DNA from 3 places in the Actinocorallia longicatena genome. Region 3 is predicted to be linked to each of the others. Evidence: riboswitches for the same ligand, from Rfam matches in the RefSeq annotation. Region 3 holds a riboswitch; each other region holds the start of a gene.
The links. Region 3 has a riboswitch for cyclic di-AMP ahead of ABD785_RS39940 (CHAP domain-containing protein). Riboswitches for the same ligand answer to the same signal wherever they lie in the genome.

Region 1 (3,932 bases), on a different contig from region 3:
CGACAAGCAGGTCGTCAAGCAGGAGAAGCTGCTGCGCCGCCTCGGTGTCGACCCCGATCCCGCGCCGGGCAAGCTCCCGCCGGTCGGCGGCACCTACACCGGCCCCGCCAGCGGCAACGCCCGCAAGGCCCTCGACTACGCCTTCGCCCAGAAGGGCAAGCCCTACGGCTACGGCCAGTCGGGCCCCAGCCGGTTCGACTGCTCGGGTCTGACCATGATGGCCTGGAAGGCCGCAGGTGTATCCCTGCCGCACAACGCCGCCTCGCAGTATTCGGTGACCTCAAACCACCGCATCTCCTTCGACAACCTCGAGCCGGGCGACCTGGTCTTCTTCTCCGGCCTCGGCCATGTGGGCCTCTACGTGGGCAACGGCAAGATGATCCACGCCCCGCACACCGGGACCTTCGTGTCGGTGGTCTCGATCTCCTCCGGGTACTACAGGTCCCGATTCGTCGGTGGCGGACGTCCGTAACCCCCCGTGTTACACGGGTCACAGGGTGAGACCTGGATCACTTTCCGGCCAAAGCCCGCTTCACCTGCGCAGACGCGTTTTTGCGCCGCGTTTGCCTTTCCGCGGTTCTTTGGTACCTTCAAAAGCGTCCGCAGCGTTATCCAAGCGTTGCAGACGAGCGGCGTCCTCCAGGCGCCGTAGTGATAAAAGCTTGCTTCGGTCAAGCATGGTCGACAGGACTGTCCCGAGAGCCGATGTCGTAGACGACGTCAGGGCCGCGCATGGAGGCGCAGGGCAGACATCCCGAAGGTCGGCATCACACAACAAAACCCGTAGTCGCTCGACTGCGACGGAACCACAAGGGGTTCCGTCTGGGCCTCATCACGCCCTCGGGTCGAAGCGACAGCGCCGAGTCCACTCCCTGACGAAAGGGAGCGGAGCCGGGGACCCAATCCCCGTGAGCACCCCACATCGCCCCCAAACGGTGTGAGCCATGCCCGCGGAACCCCGGGGTGAATCGGCCGCCCGGCAGCTGAGCGCTCGTGACTCGACATGGAGTCGGCGCTCACCGCGATGGGTGGCCGTAGGACGAACTTCCGGTCCGAACCCGTCAGCTAACCCGGTAGGCGCAAGGAAGAAGGAGATTCCCCTGTCTCGCAACCTTGGCATCCGCCTGCCCTCGTCTGACCGCTCACGTCGCGTCAAGCTGGCCACCGGCCTGCTCGCCGCGTCCGCGGTGCTCACGCCCGCCATCGCCGTTCCGGCGCAGGCGCAGGCGGCGACGGTCGAAAAGACCGCCGCGGTGACGAAGGTCAAGAAGGTCAAGAAGAAGAAGTCCTGGTCGCAGCGGCAGAAGACCGCCTTCAAGGCGATCGCCGTGGCGAAGAAGAAGAAGGGCAAGCCCTACCGCTACGGTGCGGCCGGCCCCAACTCCTTCGACTGCTCCGGGCTCGTCGGTTACGCCTACCGCAAGGCGGGCGTGAAGCTGCCCCGGACGACCGGTTCCATCTACCGCGCCGTTCACAACAAGGTCTCGTGGAAGAACCTCGCCCCTGGCGACCTGGTGTTCTTCTACGGCGGCCGCAGCCACGTCGGCCTTGTCTCCAAGGTCGTCGGCAAGAAGGTCTACATGATCCACTCGCCTCGTACGGGTGACCATGTTCGCCAGGTGCTGCTCGACAAGTACCGCAAGCGCTCGTTCAACGGCGCGGTCCGCCCCTTCTAGACCGCCCGTGCAGGCTCCGGGCGCGGAAATGCCACAACCCTCCGGCATTTCCGTGCCCGGCGCCCCCGATCGACTTTTCTCTAACTGACCGCGGGACGCGACCCCTCAGGGGCCGTCCTCCCGCCGAGTCCGCATCAAGCGGAGCCGGGGACCCACTCGTCCGGACGCAGGGCGTCCAGGACACGGGGTGAATCGGAGACCGAGGCCGGAACCTTCCGCCTCCTCTCCGTAGGGCTTTTCCAGGCCCGAATCCGTCAGCTAACCCGGTAGGCGGCATGGAAACCAGGAGTCAAACGCATGTCCGGACGTCACCGTAAGCACGCCCACCTGTCGCTGAAGATCACCGGCGGTCTCGTCGCCGGCGCCGCCCTCGCCAGCACCTTCGCGATGTCCGCCCACGCGGACACCCCCGCCCAGCCGGCCCTCGCGGCCAAGGCCGCGGCCCTGCCGCAGATGCCCGTCCCCGAGACCGGCAGCATGACCACCGCGGGCAAGCCCGCCGGCACCGTGGTGAAGCCCGGCGCCAAGGCCGCCGCCCCCGCCGCGCAGAAGGCCGCCGAGGTCACCGCGGCCCAGATGATCGCCAAGGCGAAGTCGCAGCTCGGCCAGAAGGAGGACGGCAAGGGCGAGACCAAGTTCGCCCACTGGTACTCCAAGACCTCCCGCGCCGCCGAGACCATCGCCCGCGACGGCGGCGACCGCAAGGGCTACCTCAAGGCCAGCTGGTGCGACATGTTCGTCTCCTGGACGGCGAGCGAGGTCGGCGCCCAGAGCATCGTCGGCCAGGACGCCTGGACCGTCGCCCACGCCAAGTGGTTCAAGGCCAACGGCAAGTGGGGCACGACCCCCAAGGCCGGCGCCATCGTCTTCTTCGACTGGGGCGGCTCCAAGAGCCTCGACGCCATCGAGCACGTCGGCATCGTGACCGGCACCTCGAACGGCAAGATCAACACGATCGAGGGCAACACCGGCAACCGGGTGCAGCTCAAGACCCGCAGCGCCGGCCAGATCGTCGGCTACGGCTACCCGGACTACAAGGCCTCCTGACCCGCGGAGACCGACCCGCGACGGCCCCGCCTGCCCCCCGGCGGGGGCCTCGCCTCCTCATGTCCGGCTTGCGCCGGTCCGGGCGGCGGCCGACCATCGCGCGGGCGGTCGTAGGATCGCTGCTCATGGCAGCCAACCCGCCGGGGCACTCGGCCTTCTCCCGCCGCCGCCTGCTCGCCGCGGCCGCGGTGCTGGCCGTCGCCGCCTGCGCCGCGGAGCGCCCGCGCCCGGCCGCCGCGCCCGCCGCCGACCCCGCCGCGCTGGACGCCCTGCTGGCCCGGAGGTCCCGGGCGGTGCTCGGCCGGGACAAAGCCGCCTTCCTGGCGACGATCGCCCCGGACTCCGTCGGCTTCCTGGCCCGCGAGGAGGAGCGGTTCGACGCGCTCAGCGCGATCCCCTTCGCCTCCTGGCGGGAGAGCGTCACGGCCTCCTCCGGGGATCTGGTCACGCTCAGCCTGACCTACCGGCTGCGCGGCTTCGACACCGCCGACGCCGTTCACACCGCCTACCTCCGGCACCGCGGCGGCCTGATCACCGGCGACGGTGGCGAACGTCACGACGACCCCGAGATCTGGACGTCCGGCCGGGTCCGGAGCGTGACCGGCAGGCACAGCCTGGTGCTGGGGGAGGGCCCGCTCGGGGAGATCGCCGCCCAGCTCGACCGCTCCGTCCCGCTGGTGTCGGCCGTGGTCGGCGGCGGATGGGCGCGCCGGGCGGTGGCGCTGGTCCCCGCCGACGCGGAGCGGGCGAGCGTCCTGGCGGGCGGGCAGGACCTGTCGGAGATCGTCGCGCTGGCCGCGGCGCCGGCGAACACCGGCGGCACGCCGGGGCCGTCCCGGCTGTTGATCTCCCCCGAGGTGTGGAGGCGGGTCAACGCCCTCGGCCGCAGGGTCGTGCTGACCCACGAGCTCACCCATGTGGCGCTGAACGCGGCCGCCGACACCACGACCCCGATGTGGCTGGTCGAGGGCTTCGCCGACTACGTCGGCTACCGCGGCACCGGCACCCCGGTCCGCGAGGCCGCCAAGGAACTCGCCGCCTCGGTCGCGAAGGGCTACCGGCCCTCGGCGCTGCCCGCCCGCGAGGCGTTCGCCTCGGGCTTCCCCCGGCTCAGCCAGTCCTACCAGGAGGCCTGGCTGGCCTGCCGCCTCATCGCCGCCGAGCACGGCGAGGCCGCGCTGCTGCGCCTGTACCGGGAGGCGGGCCGCG
Region 2 (3,932 bases), on a different contig from region 3:
GGAGGTTGAACATCGCGTAGGTGGTGGCGACGCCGACCCGGTCGGAGACCAGGGAGCCGGTCGGGCGGGTGCGCAGCTCGCCGAACCAGGGCTCGTACTTCTCGAAGACCTGGTGGGCGATGCCGGTGCCGCGGGTCTCGGTGAGGAACTCGGTGCGGAAGCCGATCAGGCCGCGGGCCGGGACCAGGAACTCCATGCGGATCCAGCCGGTGCCGTGGTTGCTCATCTGCTCCATGCGGCCCTTGCGGACGGCCAGCAGCTGGGTGAGCGCGCCGAGGTACTCCTCGGGGGCGTCGATCGTCAGGCGCTCGACCGGCTCGTGCAGCTTGCCGTTGACCTCCTTGGTGACGACCTGGGGCTTGCCGAGGATCAGCTCGTAGCCCTCCCGGCGCATGGTCTCGACCAGGATCGCCAGGGCGAGCTCGCCGCGGCCCTGGACCTCCCAGGCGTCGGGACGCTCGGTCGGCAGGATCCGGATCGAGACGTTGCCGACCAGCTCGCGGTCGAGGCGGTCCTTGACCAGGCGGGCCGTGACCTTGGTGCCCTTCTCACGGCCGGCCATCGGGCCCGTGTTGGTGCCGAGCCGCATCGAGATCGCGGGCTCGTCGACGGTGATCAGCGGCAGCGCGATCGGGTTCTCGGGGTCGGCGAGCGTCTCACCGATCATGATGTCGGAGATGCCCGCGATGGCGATGATGTCGCCGGGGCCGGCCGACTCGGCGGGCTTGCGCTCGAGAGCCTCGGTCATGAGCAGCTCAGTGATCTTGACGCGCTGCTGGGTGCCGTCGGTCTTGCACCAGACGACCTGCTGGCCCTTCTTGATCGTCCCGTTGTGGACGCGGCACAGGGCGATACGGCCGAGGAACGGCGAGGCGTCCAGGTTGGTGACGTGCGCCTGGAGCGGGGCGTCCGGGTCGTAGGACGGCGCCGGGATCGTCTCGTTGATGATCTTGAACAGCGGCTCGAGGTCCGGGCTGTCCGGCATCTCGCCGTTCTCGGGCTTGTTCAGCGACGCGCGGCCGGCCCGGGAGGAGGCGTAGACGATCGGGAAGTCGATCTGCTCCTCGTTGGCGTCGAGGTCGAGGAAGAGGGCGTAGACCTCGTCGATGACCTCGTCGATGCGGGAGTCCGGGCGGTCGACCTTGTTGATCACCAGGATGACCGGGAGGTTCGAGGCGAAGGCCTTGCGGAGCACGAACCGGGTCTGGGGCAGCGGCCCCTCGGAGGCGTCCACCAGCAGCACGACGCCGTCGACCATGGACAGGCCGCGCTCGACCTCACCGCCGAAGTCGGCGTGGCCGGGCGTGTCGATGATGTTGAGGAGCATTCCGTTGTGACGGACCGCGGTGTTCTTCGCGAGAATGGTGATGCCCTTCTCGCGCTCGAGGTCGTTGGAGTCCATGACGCGGTCGTCGACCGACTGGTTGTCTCGGAAGGCGCCCGACTGCCAGAGCATGGCGTCGACGAGGGTCGTCTTTCCGTGGTCGACGTGGGCGACGATCGCGACATTGCGCAGGTCATCACGGGTGGCGATGGGCATGAAAGTCCGGCTTCCGTTTCGTGTCGGATTCCGCCGCGCCTCGTGATCTCCGATACGGATACGGACCTTGGCGGCGTGAAAAGAGCGTGTGTACACCCGATTCTAGTCGGTCGGGGGCATGGCCACTGACCACAGGCTCAGTTTGGCATCTCTTGACCAGTTGCATACGTTTCGTCCCGTTCCGGTCGCTGCGTGACCGGGATCGCCGAGTCCCCGCACGGTGCGGGGAGCCGGGGAACCACTTCCCCCCGGGGTGAATCCGCTGGTCCGCCGGCGGTAGGGCGACTCTTCGGCCCGAACCCGTCAGCTAACCCGGTAGGCGTCGATGAGAGGAAACCCGTGAAGGGTGCCCGTTTCATGCTGGCCGCCTCCGTGGCGGCCGGCCTCAGCCTGACGGCCATGAATCCCGCGGCCCATGCCGCCGCGGCCCCCACCTCCGAGAGCCTGCAGAAGCAGCTCGACGATCTGACGGCGCAGGCGGAAAGCCTGGCCGAACTCCTGAAGAAGAACGAGGCGGACGCCGCCTCCGCCCAGCAGGACGCCTCCCTCAGCACGATCGGCCTCACCGGCCTCCGCAGCCAGGTCAGCGCCCTGGAACCGCAGGTCAAGGCGGCCAAGGACCGGATCTCGACCCTGGACAAGATCTCCGGCTGGTTCGGCGGGAACTCCGACACCGAGCGGGCCGACGAGCTCTCCGGCGAGCTCGACGACGTCAGGGCCCAGACCGCGACGGCCGAGACCGAGGCCGCCGCCGCGACCCGCAGGGCCGCTGACGCCGCGACGGCCGTCACCACGGTGAGGACCGAGGCCGCGACCGTCAGCACGAAGATCACGACGGTGAAGACCCGGCTCAAGCGGTTCTACACGGTCGGCGGAGTGACGATCTTCGGCGACGGCGTCGCCGCCAAGGCCACCCGCGAGGCCCTCCGCCAGCTCGGCAAGCCCTACGTGTGGGGCGCCGCGGGACCCTCCTCCTTCGACTGCTCCGGCCTCGCCGTCTGGTCCTACGCCAAGGCGGGCAAGCCGGGCCTCGACCACTACACGGGAGCCCTCTGGGACGCCGGGAAGAAGGTCGGCGCCGCCGACCTCCAGCCGGGCGACCTGGTCTTCTTCCATCCCGACCACCACCACATGGGCCTGTACATCGGCGACGGGAAGTTCGTCCACGCGCCGAGCTCCGGCGACGTGGTGAAAATCACCAAGCTCTCCGAGCGCGACGACTACAGCGGCGCCGTGCGCCTGTAAGCGACACGGCCCCCTCCGGAAGGTCTCCGGAGGGGGCCGTTGCGGTTCACCGCTTAGGGCGATGGTCACCCTGTGTCAGCGGTTCGGGTCGATGATCAGCGCCCGATGTAGGTGTTGGCTGCCGGGAGAACGGTGCCGAACGCACCACCGGCCGCGAGCAGTGCCGCGGCGAGATCGCGCTGGCTGAGGTAGGTGAGAGCGGCCACGGTGACGGCGGCCATGAAGGCCGTCAGGAAGATCACCGCTGCACGCAGTGGCACCAGAGTCTGCTCGTTCATGAGAGACACCTCCTTGATCACGTAACGCTTGGTGATCAGAGTGCACCCAACGCGGCCGATATCTAAGCGTGACGCGGTAACGATTTCGGCACATGCCGTAACCAATGCGGACCGTCCCGTTTCAACTACTGAGAGTAACGAGACAGATAAGGGCGAACGGCTTCGACCACGGGCAGATCGCCCGGAAGCCAGGCGACGTCCAGCAACGCGCCGTCATCGAGCCAGCGGAGCTCGGAGTGTTCCAGTGCGCGTGGCGCGCCCTCGACCAGCCGGGCCGTCCACACGCGCAGCACGCTGTTCTCCGACAGCGGCCAGTCGCCGCCGATCCGGTCGAGGAGCTTGACCGTCACGTCGAGCTCCTCACGGCACTCGCGCACGAGCGCGGCCTCGTCGGACTCGCCCGGGTCGACCTTGCCGCCCGGCAGCTCCCAGCCCCCGGCCAGCGAAGCGGGCAGTGCCCGCTGGGCGGCGAGCAGCCGCCCGCCGTCGATGATCGCCGCGCCCACCACTATGACCATGCCGCCCCCTTCTCCTCGGGCCCTACACCCCGGGCCGTCCGCAACACTTCTTGTACTTGGTACCCGACCCGCACCAGCAGGTGCCGTTGCGCTCGGGCGGCCAGGGGACGTGGTGGCCCTCCGGCGAGACGATCCGCGCCGACTGGTCGCCGCGCATCGCCCGCTCGATCTCCAGCCGGTCCGTACCCGGATAGACGTAGCGGGGGCCCTGCGGGAGCCGTCCGTGCTCCACGACCGGCCGGGACGGTCCCAGGTAGGTCTCCACGGCCAGCTCCAGCTCCTCGTCGAGCCCGCCGAGCCGGCGCAGGTGCCCGTTGTGGATGCGGATGAGGTCGGGGTCCCAGGCCTCGG
Region 3 (3,932 bases):
TCCAGCAGACCCCCGCGCCGCGCGGCGATCGCCAGCCGCGCGCCCCGCCCCGCGAGCGCCTCGGCCAGCGCCCGCCCGATCCCGCTGGACGCCCCCGTCACCAGCACCGGTACACCCGCCAGATCCATGCGCCCTCCTCGAATTGACTGATAATCAGTCAACCGAAGCTAGCCCTGAACGCCTCGATCCGTCAACAGGCCTAGGCTTCGCTCATGGCGAGGTCTTCAGGCGATGGCGGGGCGGTCACCGGCGACCGGCGGGCGCTGCTGGTGCGGGCGGCGTCCGAGCTGTTCTCCACGCGGGCCTATGACGAGGTGACCACGGCCGAGATCGCGCGGAGGGCGGGGGTGGCCTACGGGCTCATCGCCCACCACTTCGTGAACAAGCGGGGGCTGTACCTGGCGACGGTCAACGCGGCGGCCGAGCGGCTGCGGGCCGTCCAGGAGGCTCCGCCGGAGGGCGGGACGCCGGCCGAGCTGCTCCGGAACGCCGTCGCCCGGCACGTCGCCTACATGGACGACAACTCCGCGGGGTTCCTGGCGCTGATGCGCGGCGGCAACGGGTCCGATCCCGAGGTCCGCGCGATCATCGAGGGGCTCCGGTGGGAGGGCGCGGCACGGATCCTGCGGGCGCTGGGCGCGGCCGAACCCGTCAGGCCGACCCTGCGGGCCGCGATGCGGGGCTGGGTCGGCCTTCTCGACGAGCTGATCATCGATCTCATCCACCACCACGACGTGCCGCGCGAGCACCTCGCGGATCTGGCCGCCACGGCGCTCGCAGCGACGCTGCGGAGGGCCCTGGCATTGGACCCCGAGATGGGGATCGAGGCGTCGGCGATCGCTTCGCTCGACGAACGGTGATCAGCCCTGGTAGCCGAGGGCGCGCAGGGCGTCCGGGGTCAGGGCGCTGACGTTGTTGTCGTGGTCGGTCGAGGAGTACTGGTGGATCGCCCACTCCTTCCAGGGGGCGGGCGGGGCGAGGCGGCCGGCCTTCTTCCCGTAGTGCGCCACCCAGAGCGGGTAGCCGCCGAGCCCCTCGCCGTGCTCCCGGGCGAAGTGGTAGCCGCTGTAGAACACCGGCTTCACCCCGGTCCCGGCCTCGACGCGCTCCAGCCACGTCCTGGCCCAGGCGTTCACCCGGCCGCGCGAGCGGCCGTCGGTGGTCTCGAGGTCGAGCATGAGCAGGTCGCCCCGCTGGAGCCCGGCCGCGCGGACGGTCCTCAGAAAGTGGTCGGCCTCCTTCACGGGGTCGTTCTTCGGGCGGCCGTAGTGGTAGGCGCCGCGGACCAGCCCGTTCTCGCGGATCTTCGCCCAGTTCGCGGCGAAGGTCTCGTCCTTTCCCACCGTGCCCTCGGTCGCCTTGGCGATCCCGAAGGCCAGTTTCTTCTGACTCCAGTCGTAGTTCCTGTCGTAGTGCGAGACGTCCACGCCGTAGGGCAGGGCGCCCGGCGCGGCCTTGGTGGTCTTCTCGGGCTCGGCGTCCGCGGCTCGCGGCTCCGCTTTTGCCGAGGCGGCGGTGCTCGTCACGGCGGTGGCGTCGCCGGGTCCGGCCAGGGCGGCCCCCGCGACGGCGGCGGCCGCTCCCGTGGTGGCGACGGCCAGGGCGATCTTCCGGTTCAGAGTGATCATCGTGAACTCCCCCTCGGGTCAGGCGGTGGCGAGACGGTGGTGGCGGCCCCGGCCTGGGCGCAGGCGGCGCCTGACCGCGACGGCCAGGGCGACGGCCGGGAAGACGATCGCCGCGAACAGCGCGGACGGCTCGGCGGGCAGGAAGTCTCCGGGCAGGGACACCGTCCCGGTGAGCGCAGACCCGGTGAGCGCAGACCCGGTGAGCGCCGCGCTCTGGGCGGAGCCTCCGGACCCGGTGGAACCCACGGCTCCGGCCTGGGCTGCGGCGGGGGCCTCGGCCTCGGCCTCGGTGACGTTGACCTTCCGCGGGTATCCGTAGCCGACGACCTTGCTCTGGTCGCGGATCTTGCGCTTGGCGTTGACGCCGTCGACGTTGCCCTCGATCGTGTGGATCTTCGAACCGTCGACCTTGGTGACGATGCCGACGTGGTCGATGCCACCGGTCTTCTTGCCGCCCGACCAGTCGTAGAAGACGAAGGCTCCGGGTTCCGGCTTCGTCCCCCAGGCGTCCTGCTCGCGGAACCAGGCGGCGTGCGCGGGGGTGTAGGCGAACTGGCCGGTCTTGGCGGTCACGCCCGCCTGGTCGGCGCCCCAGGCGAGGAACATGTCGCACCAGGCGGCATGGCTGAAGTCAGAGGAGTCGTCGACGTTCTCGCCGTACCAGTCTCCGAATTTCGTGTATCCGCCGCTCTTCTCCTTGTAGCCGAGCTGGGATTCGAGCGCGGTGATCATCTTTTGGACGTCCGCATCCATAGAGCATTTCGCCTCTCCTTTTTCGCCTACCGGGTTAGCTGACGGATTCGGGCCAAGGAGCTGGCCCTACCGCTGCTCAGCAGCGGATTCACCCCAAGAAACCCGGGTCCCCGGCTCTCCGTGAGGAGACTCGGCGATCGGCCGGACATCGACCGATGCGCGAAGATTAAGCAAAGTAAAAGGCAGATATCAAACTGGTAAAGGTAGTAAAATATGCATAAGAGGGAATGGCGTCGCGGTAAAGCGCCTTGGCCCATGGGCGTCAGGGGCGCGCGGGGTCATGCGAAGGAGCGTCCCGGCTCAACCGATCGGTGGATGGGAGGGGGCCGCCGCGCGGCGACCGTGGAAGCGGAACGGACACCGCGACGGAAGGAGGAGGCCTTGACGACCAAGATCGATGGAGAGGTGATCCGGGCCCGCCGCAGGGCCCTCGGGCTGAGCCAGGCCTCACTGGCCCGGCGCGTGGGCCTGGACCAGCCCTCGATCTCCCGGCTGGAGAAGGGCGAGTTCGTGCCGCCCGTCGCGGTACTGGACCGCGTGGCGGCGGCCCTCCGCCTCCGCCTGACGATCCGCTTCGACCCGCTCGACGGGCCCTAATCCTCCGCGCAGATGCGGACCAGTTCCTCAGCCGCCCAGCGCAGGGACGGGTGGGGGTCGCGGCGGAAGTGCTCCAGGTCGGGGACGACGGCCCGGACCGCCTCGCGTGCGGGGCCCTGGCCGACGGCGAGGTCGGCGATCAGCAGCAGGAGGGTGTTGCGCGCCCGGTTGTCCGGGATGAGCATCCGCTCCACCAGGAAGGGGACGGCCGCGGCGGCGGCGGACCTCGCGCCGCGCTTGGAGACCATGAGGCCGTACAGCTCCTTGACCGCGGCCTGGGCGGCGGCCTCGTCATCGGAGGCCAGCTCGGCGATCAGGCGGGGGATCTCTTCCGCGCGTCCGCGGTTGGTCCTGAGGGATCTCCAGTCGATCTCCCTGAGCCGCAGGCGGAGGTCGCGCGCGGGCCAGAGCAGGTCCTGGTCGAGCTCGAGCACGAAGGTGCCGTTCGCGGTGGTGACGTGGAGCGTGCCCGAGGGGTCCAGGGCGAGGGCCTCGATGCCGGTGCCGAGCCGCAGGTCGGCGCGGTCCCCCGTCGGGCGGCTCCAGAGCCGGACGAGCCCGTCGGCCCAGGCGGCGGCGAGGGCTCCGCCGGTCTCCAGGTCGCCCTCGGCCAGTGCGGTGACCGGGGTGCCGCGCCGGTCGAAGGGGGTGCGCCTGCCTCCGTCCGGGCCGGTGGTCCAGGTGCGGACGACACCGTGGGCGTCGCCGCTGAAGATCCGGTGCGTCTCCTCCTGCGGGAGGCAGACGATGGCGGTGACCGGGGCCCGGTGCAGCGGCCACTGGCCGAGCCGGGCGCCTTCGGCCGTCCAGGCGTGGACCCCTCCGGCGGCGTCACCCGCGACGACCACCTCCCCGTCCGAGGCGGCCACGGTGCGGCCGGGGAGATCTCGCGCCGGGGCGGGCACCTCGGCCGGGACGCGCGGGGCGTCCGTGGTCGCGACCGTCCACCGGCCG

Region 1: it holds a riboswitch for cyclic di-AMP, as region 3 does, so the genes downstream of both, ABD785_RS18875 (C40 family peptidase) here and ABD785_RS39940 (CHAP domain-containing protein) in region 3, are expected to answer to the same signal.
Region 2: it holds a riboswitch for cyclic di-AMP, as region 3 does, so the genes downstream of both, ABD785_RS06135 (NlpC/P60 family protein) here and ABD785_RS39940 (CHAP domain-containing protein) in region 3, are expected to answer to the same signal.

Annotation. Positions count from the first base shown of each region.
Region 1 covers NZ_BAAAUV010000008.1:214,902-218,833, forward strand. Annotated here, with positions in the region: gene ABD785_RS18870 (C40 family peptidase) at 1-472, shown strand, start outside; cyclic di-AMP (ydaO/yuaA leader) riboswitch at 848-1,095, shown strand; gene ABD785_RS18875 (C40 family peptidase) at 1,188-1,676, shown strand; cyclic di-AMP (ydaO/yuaA leader) riboswitch at 1,788-1,964, shown strand; gene ABD785_RS18880 (CHAP domain-containing protein) at 1,974-2,723, shown strand; gene ABD785_RS18885 (hypothetical protein) at 2,849-3,932, shown strand, end outside.
Region 2 covers NZ_BAAAUV010000003.1:92,639-96,570, forward strand. Annotated here, with positions in the region: gene typA (translational GTPase TypA) at 1-1,540, opposite strand, end outside; cyclic di-AMP (ydaO/yuaA leader) riboswitch at 1,734-1,877, shown strand; gene ABD785_RS06135 (NlpC/P60 family protein) at 1,880-2,785, shown strand; gene ABD785_RS06140 (hypothetical protein) at 2,881-3,063, opposite strand; gene ABD785_RS06145 ((deoxy)nucleoside triphosphate pyrophosphohydrolase) at 3,189-3,581, opposite strand; gene ABD785_RS06150 (SEC-C metal-binding domain-containing protein) at 3,604-3,932, opposite strand, start outside.
Region 3 covers NZ_BAAAUV010000050.1:17,341-21,272, forward strand. Annotated here, with positions in the region: gene ABD785_RS39925 (SDR family NAD(P)-dependent oxidoreductase) at 1-128, opposite strand, end outside; gene ABD785_RS39930 (TetR/AcrR family transcriptional regulator) at 213-860, shown strand; gene ABD785_RS39935 (glycoside hydrolase family 25 protein) at 861-1,628, opposite strand; gene ABD785_RS39940 (CHAP domain-containing protein) at 1,647-2,381, opposite strand; cyclic di-AMP (ydaO/yuaA leader) riboswitch at 2,389-2,527, opposite strand; gene ABD785_RS39945 (helix-turn-helix domain-containing protein) at 2,763-2,978, shown strand; gene ABD785_RS39950 (WD40 repeat domain-containing protein) at 2,975-3,932, opposite strand, start outside.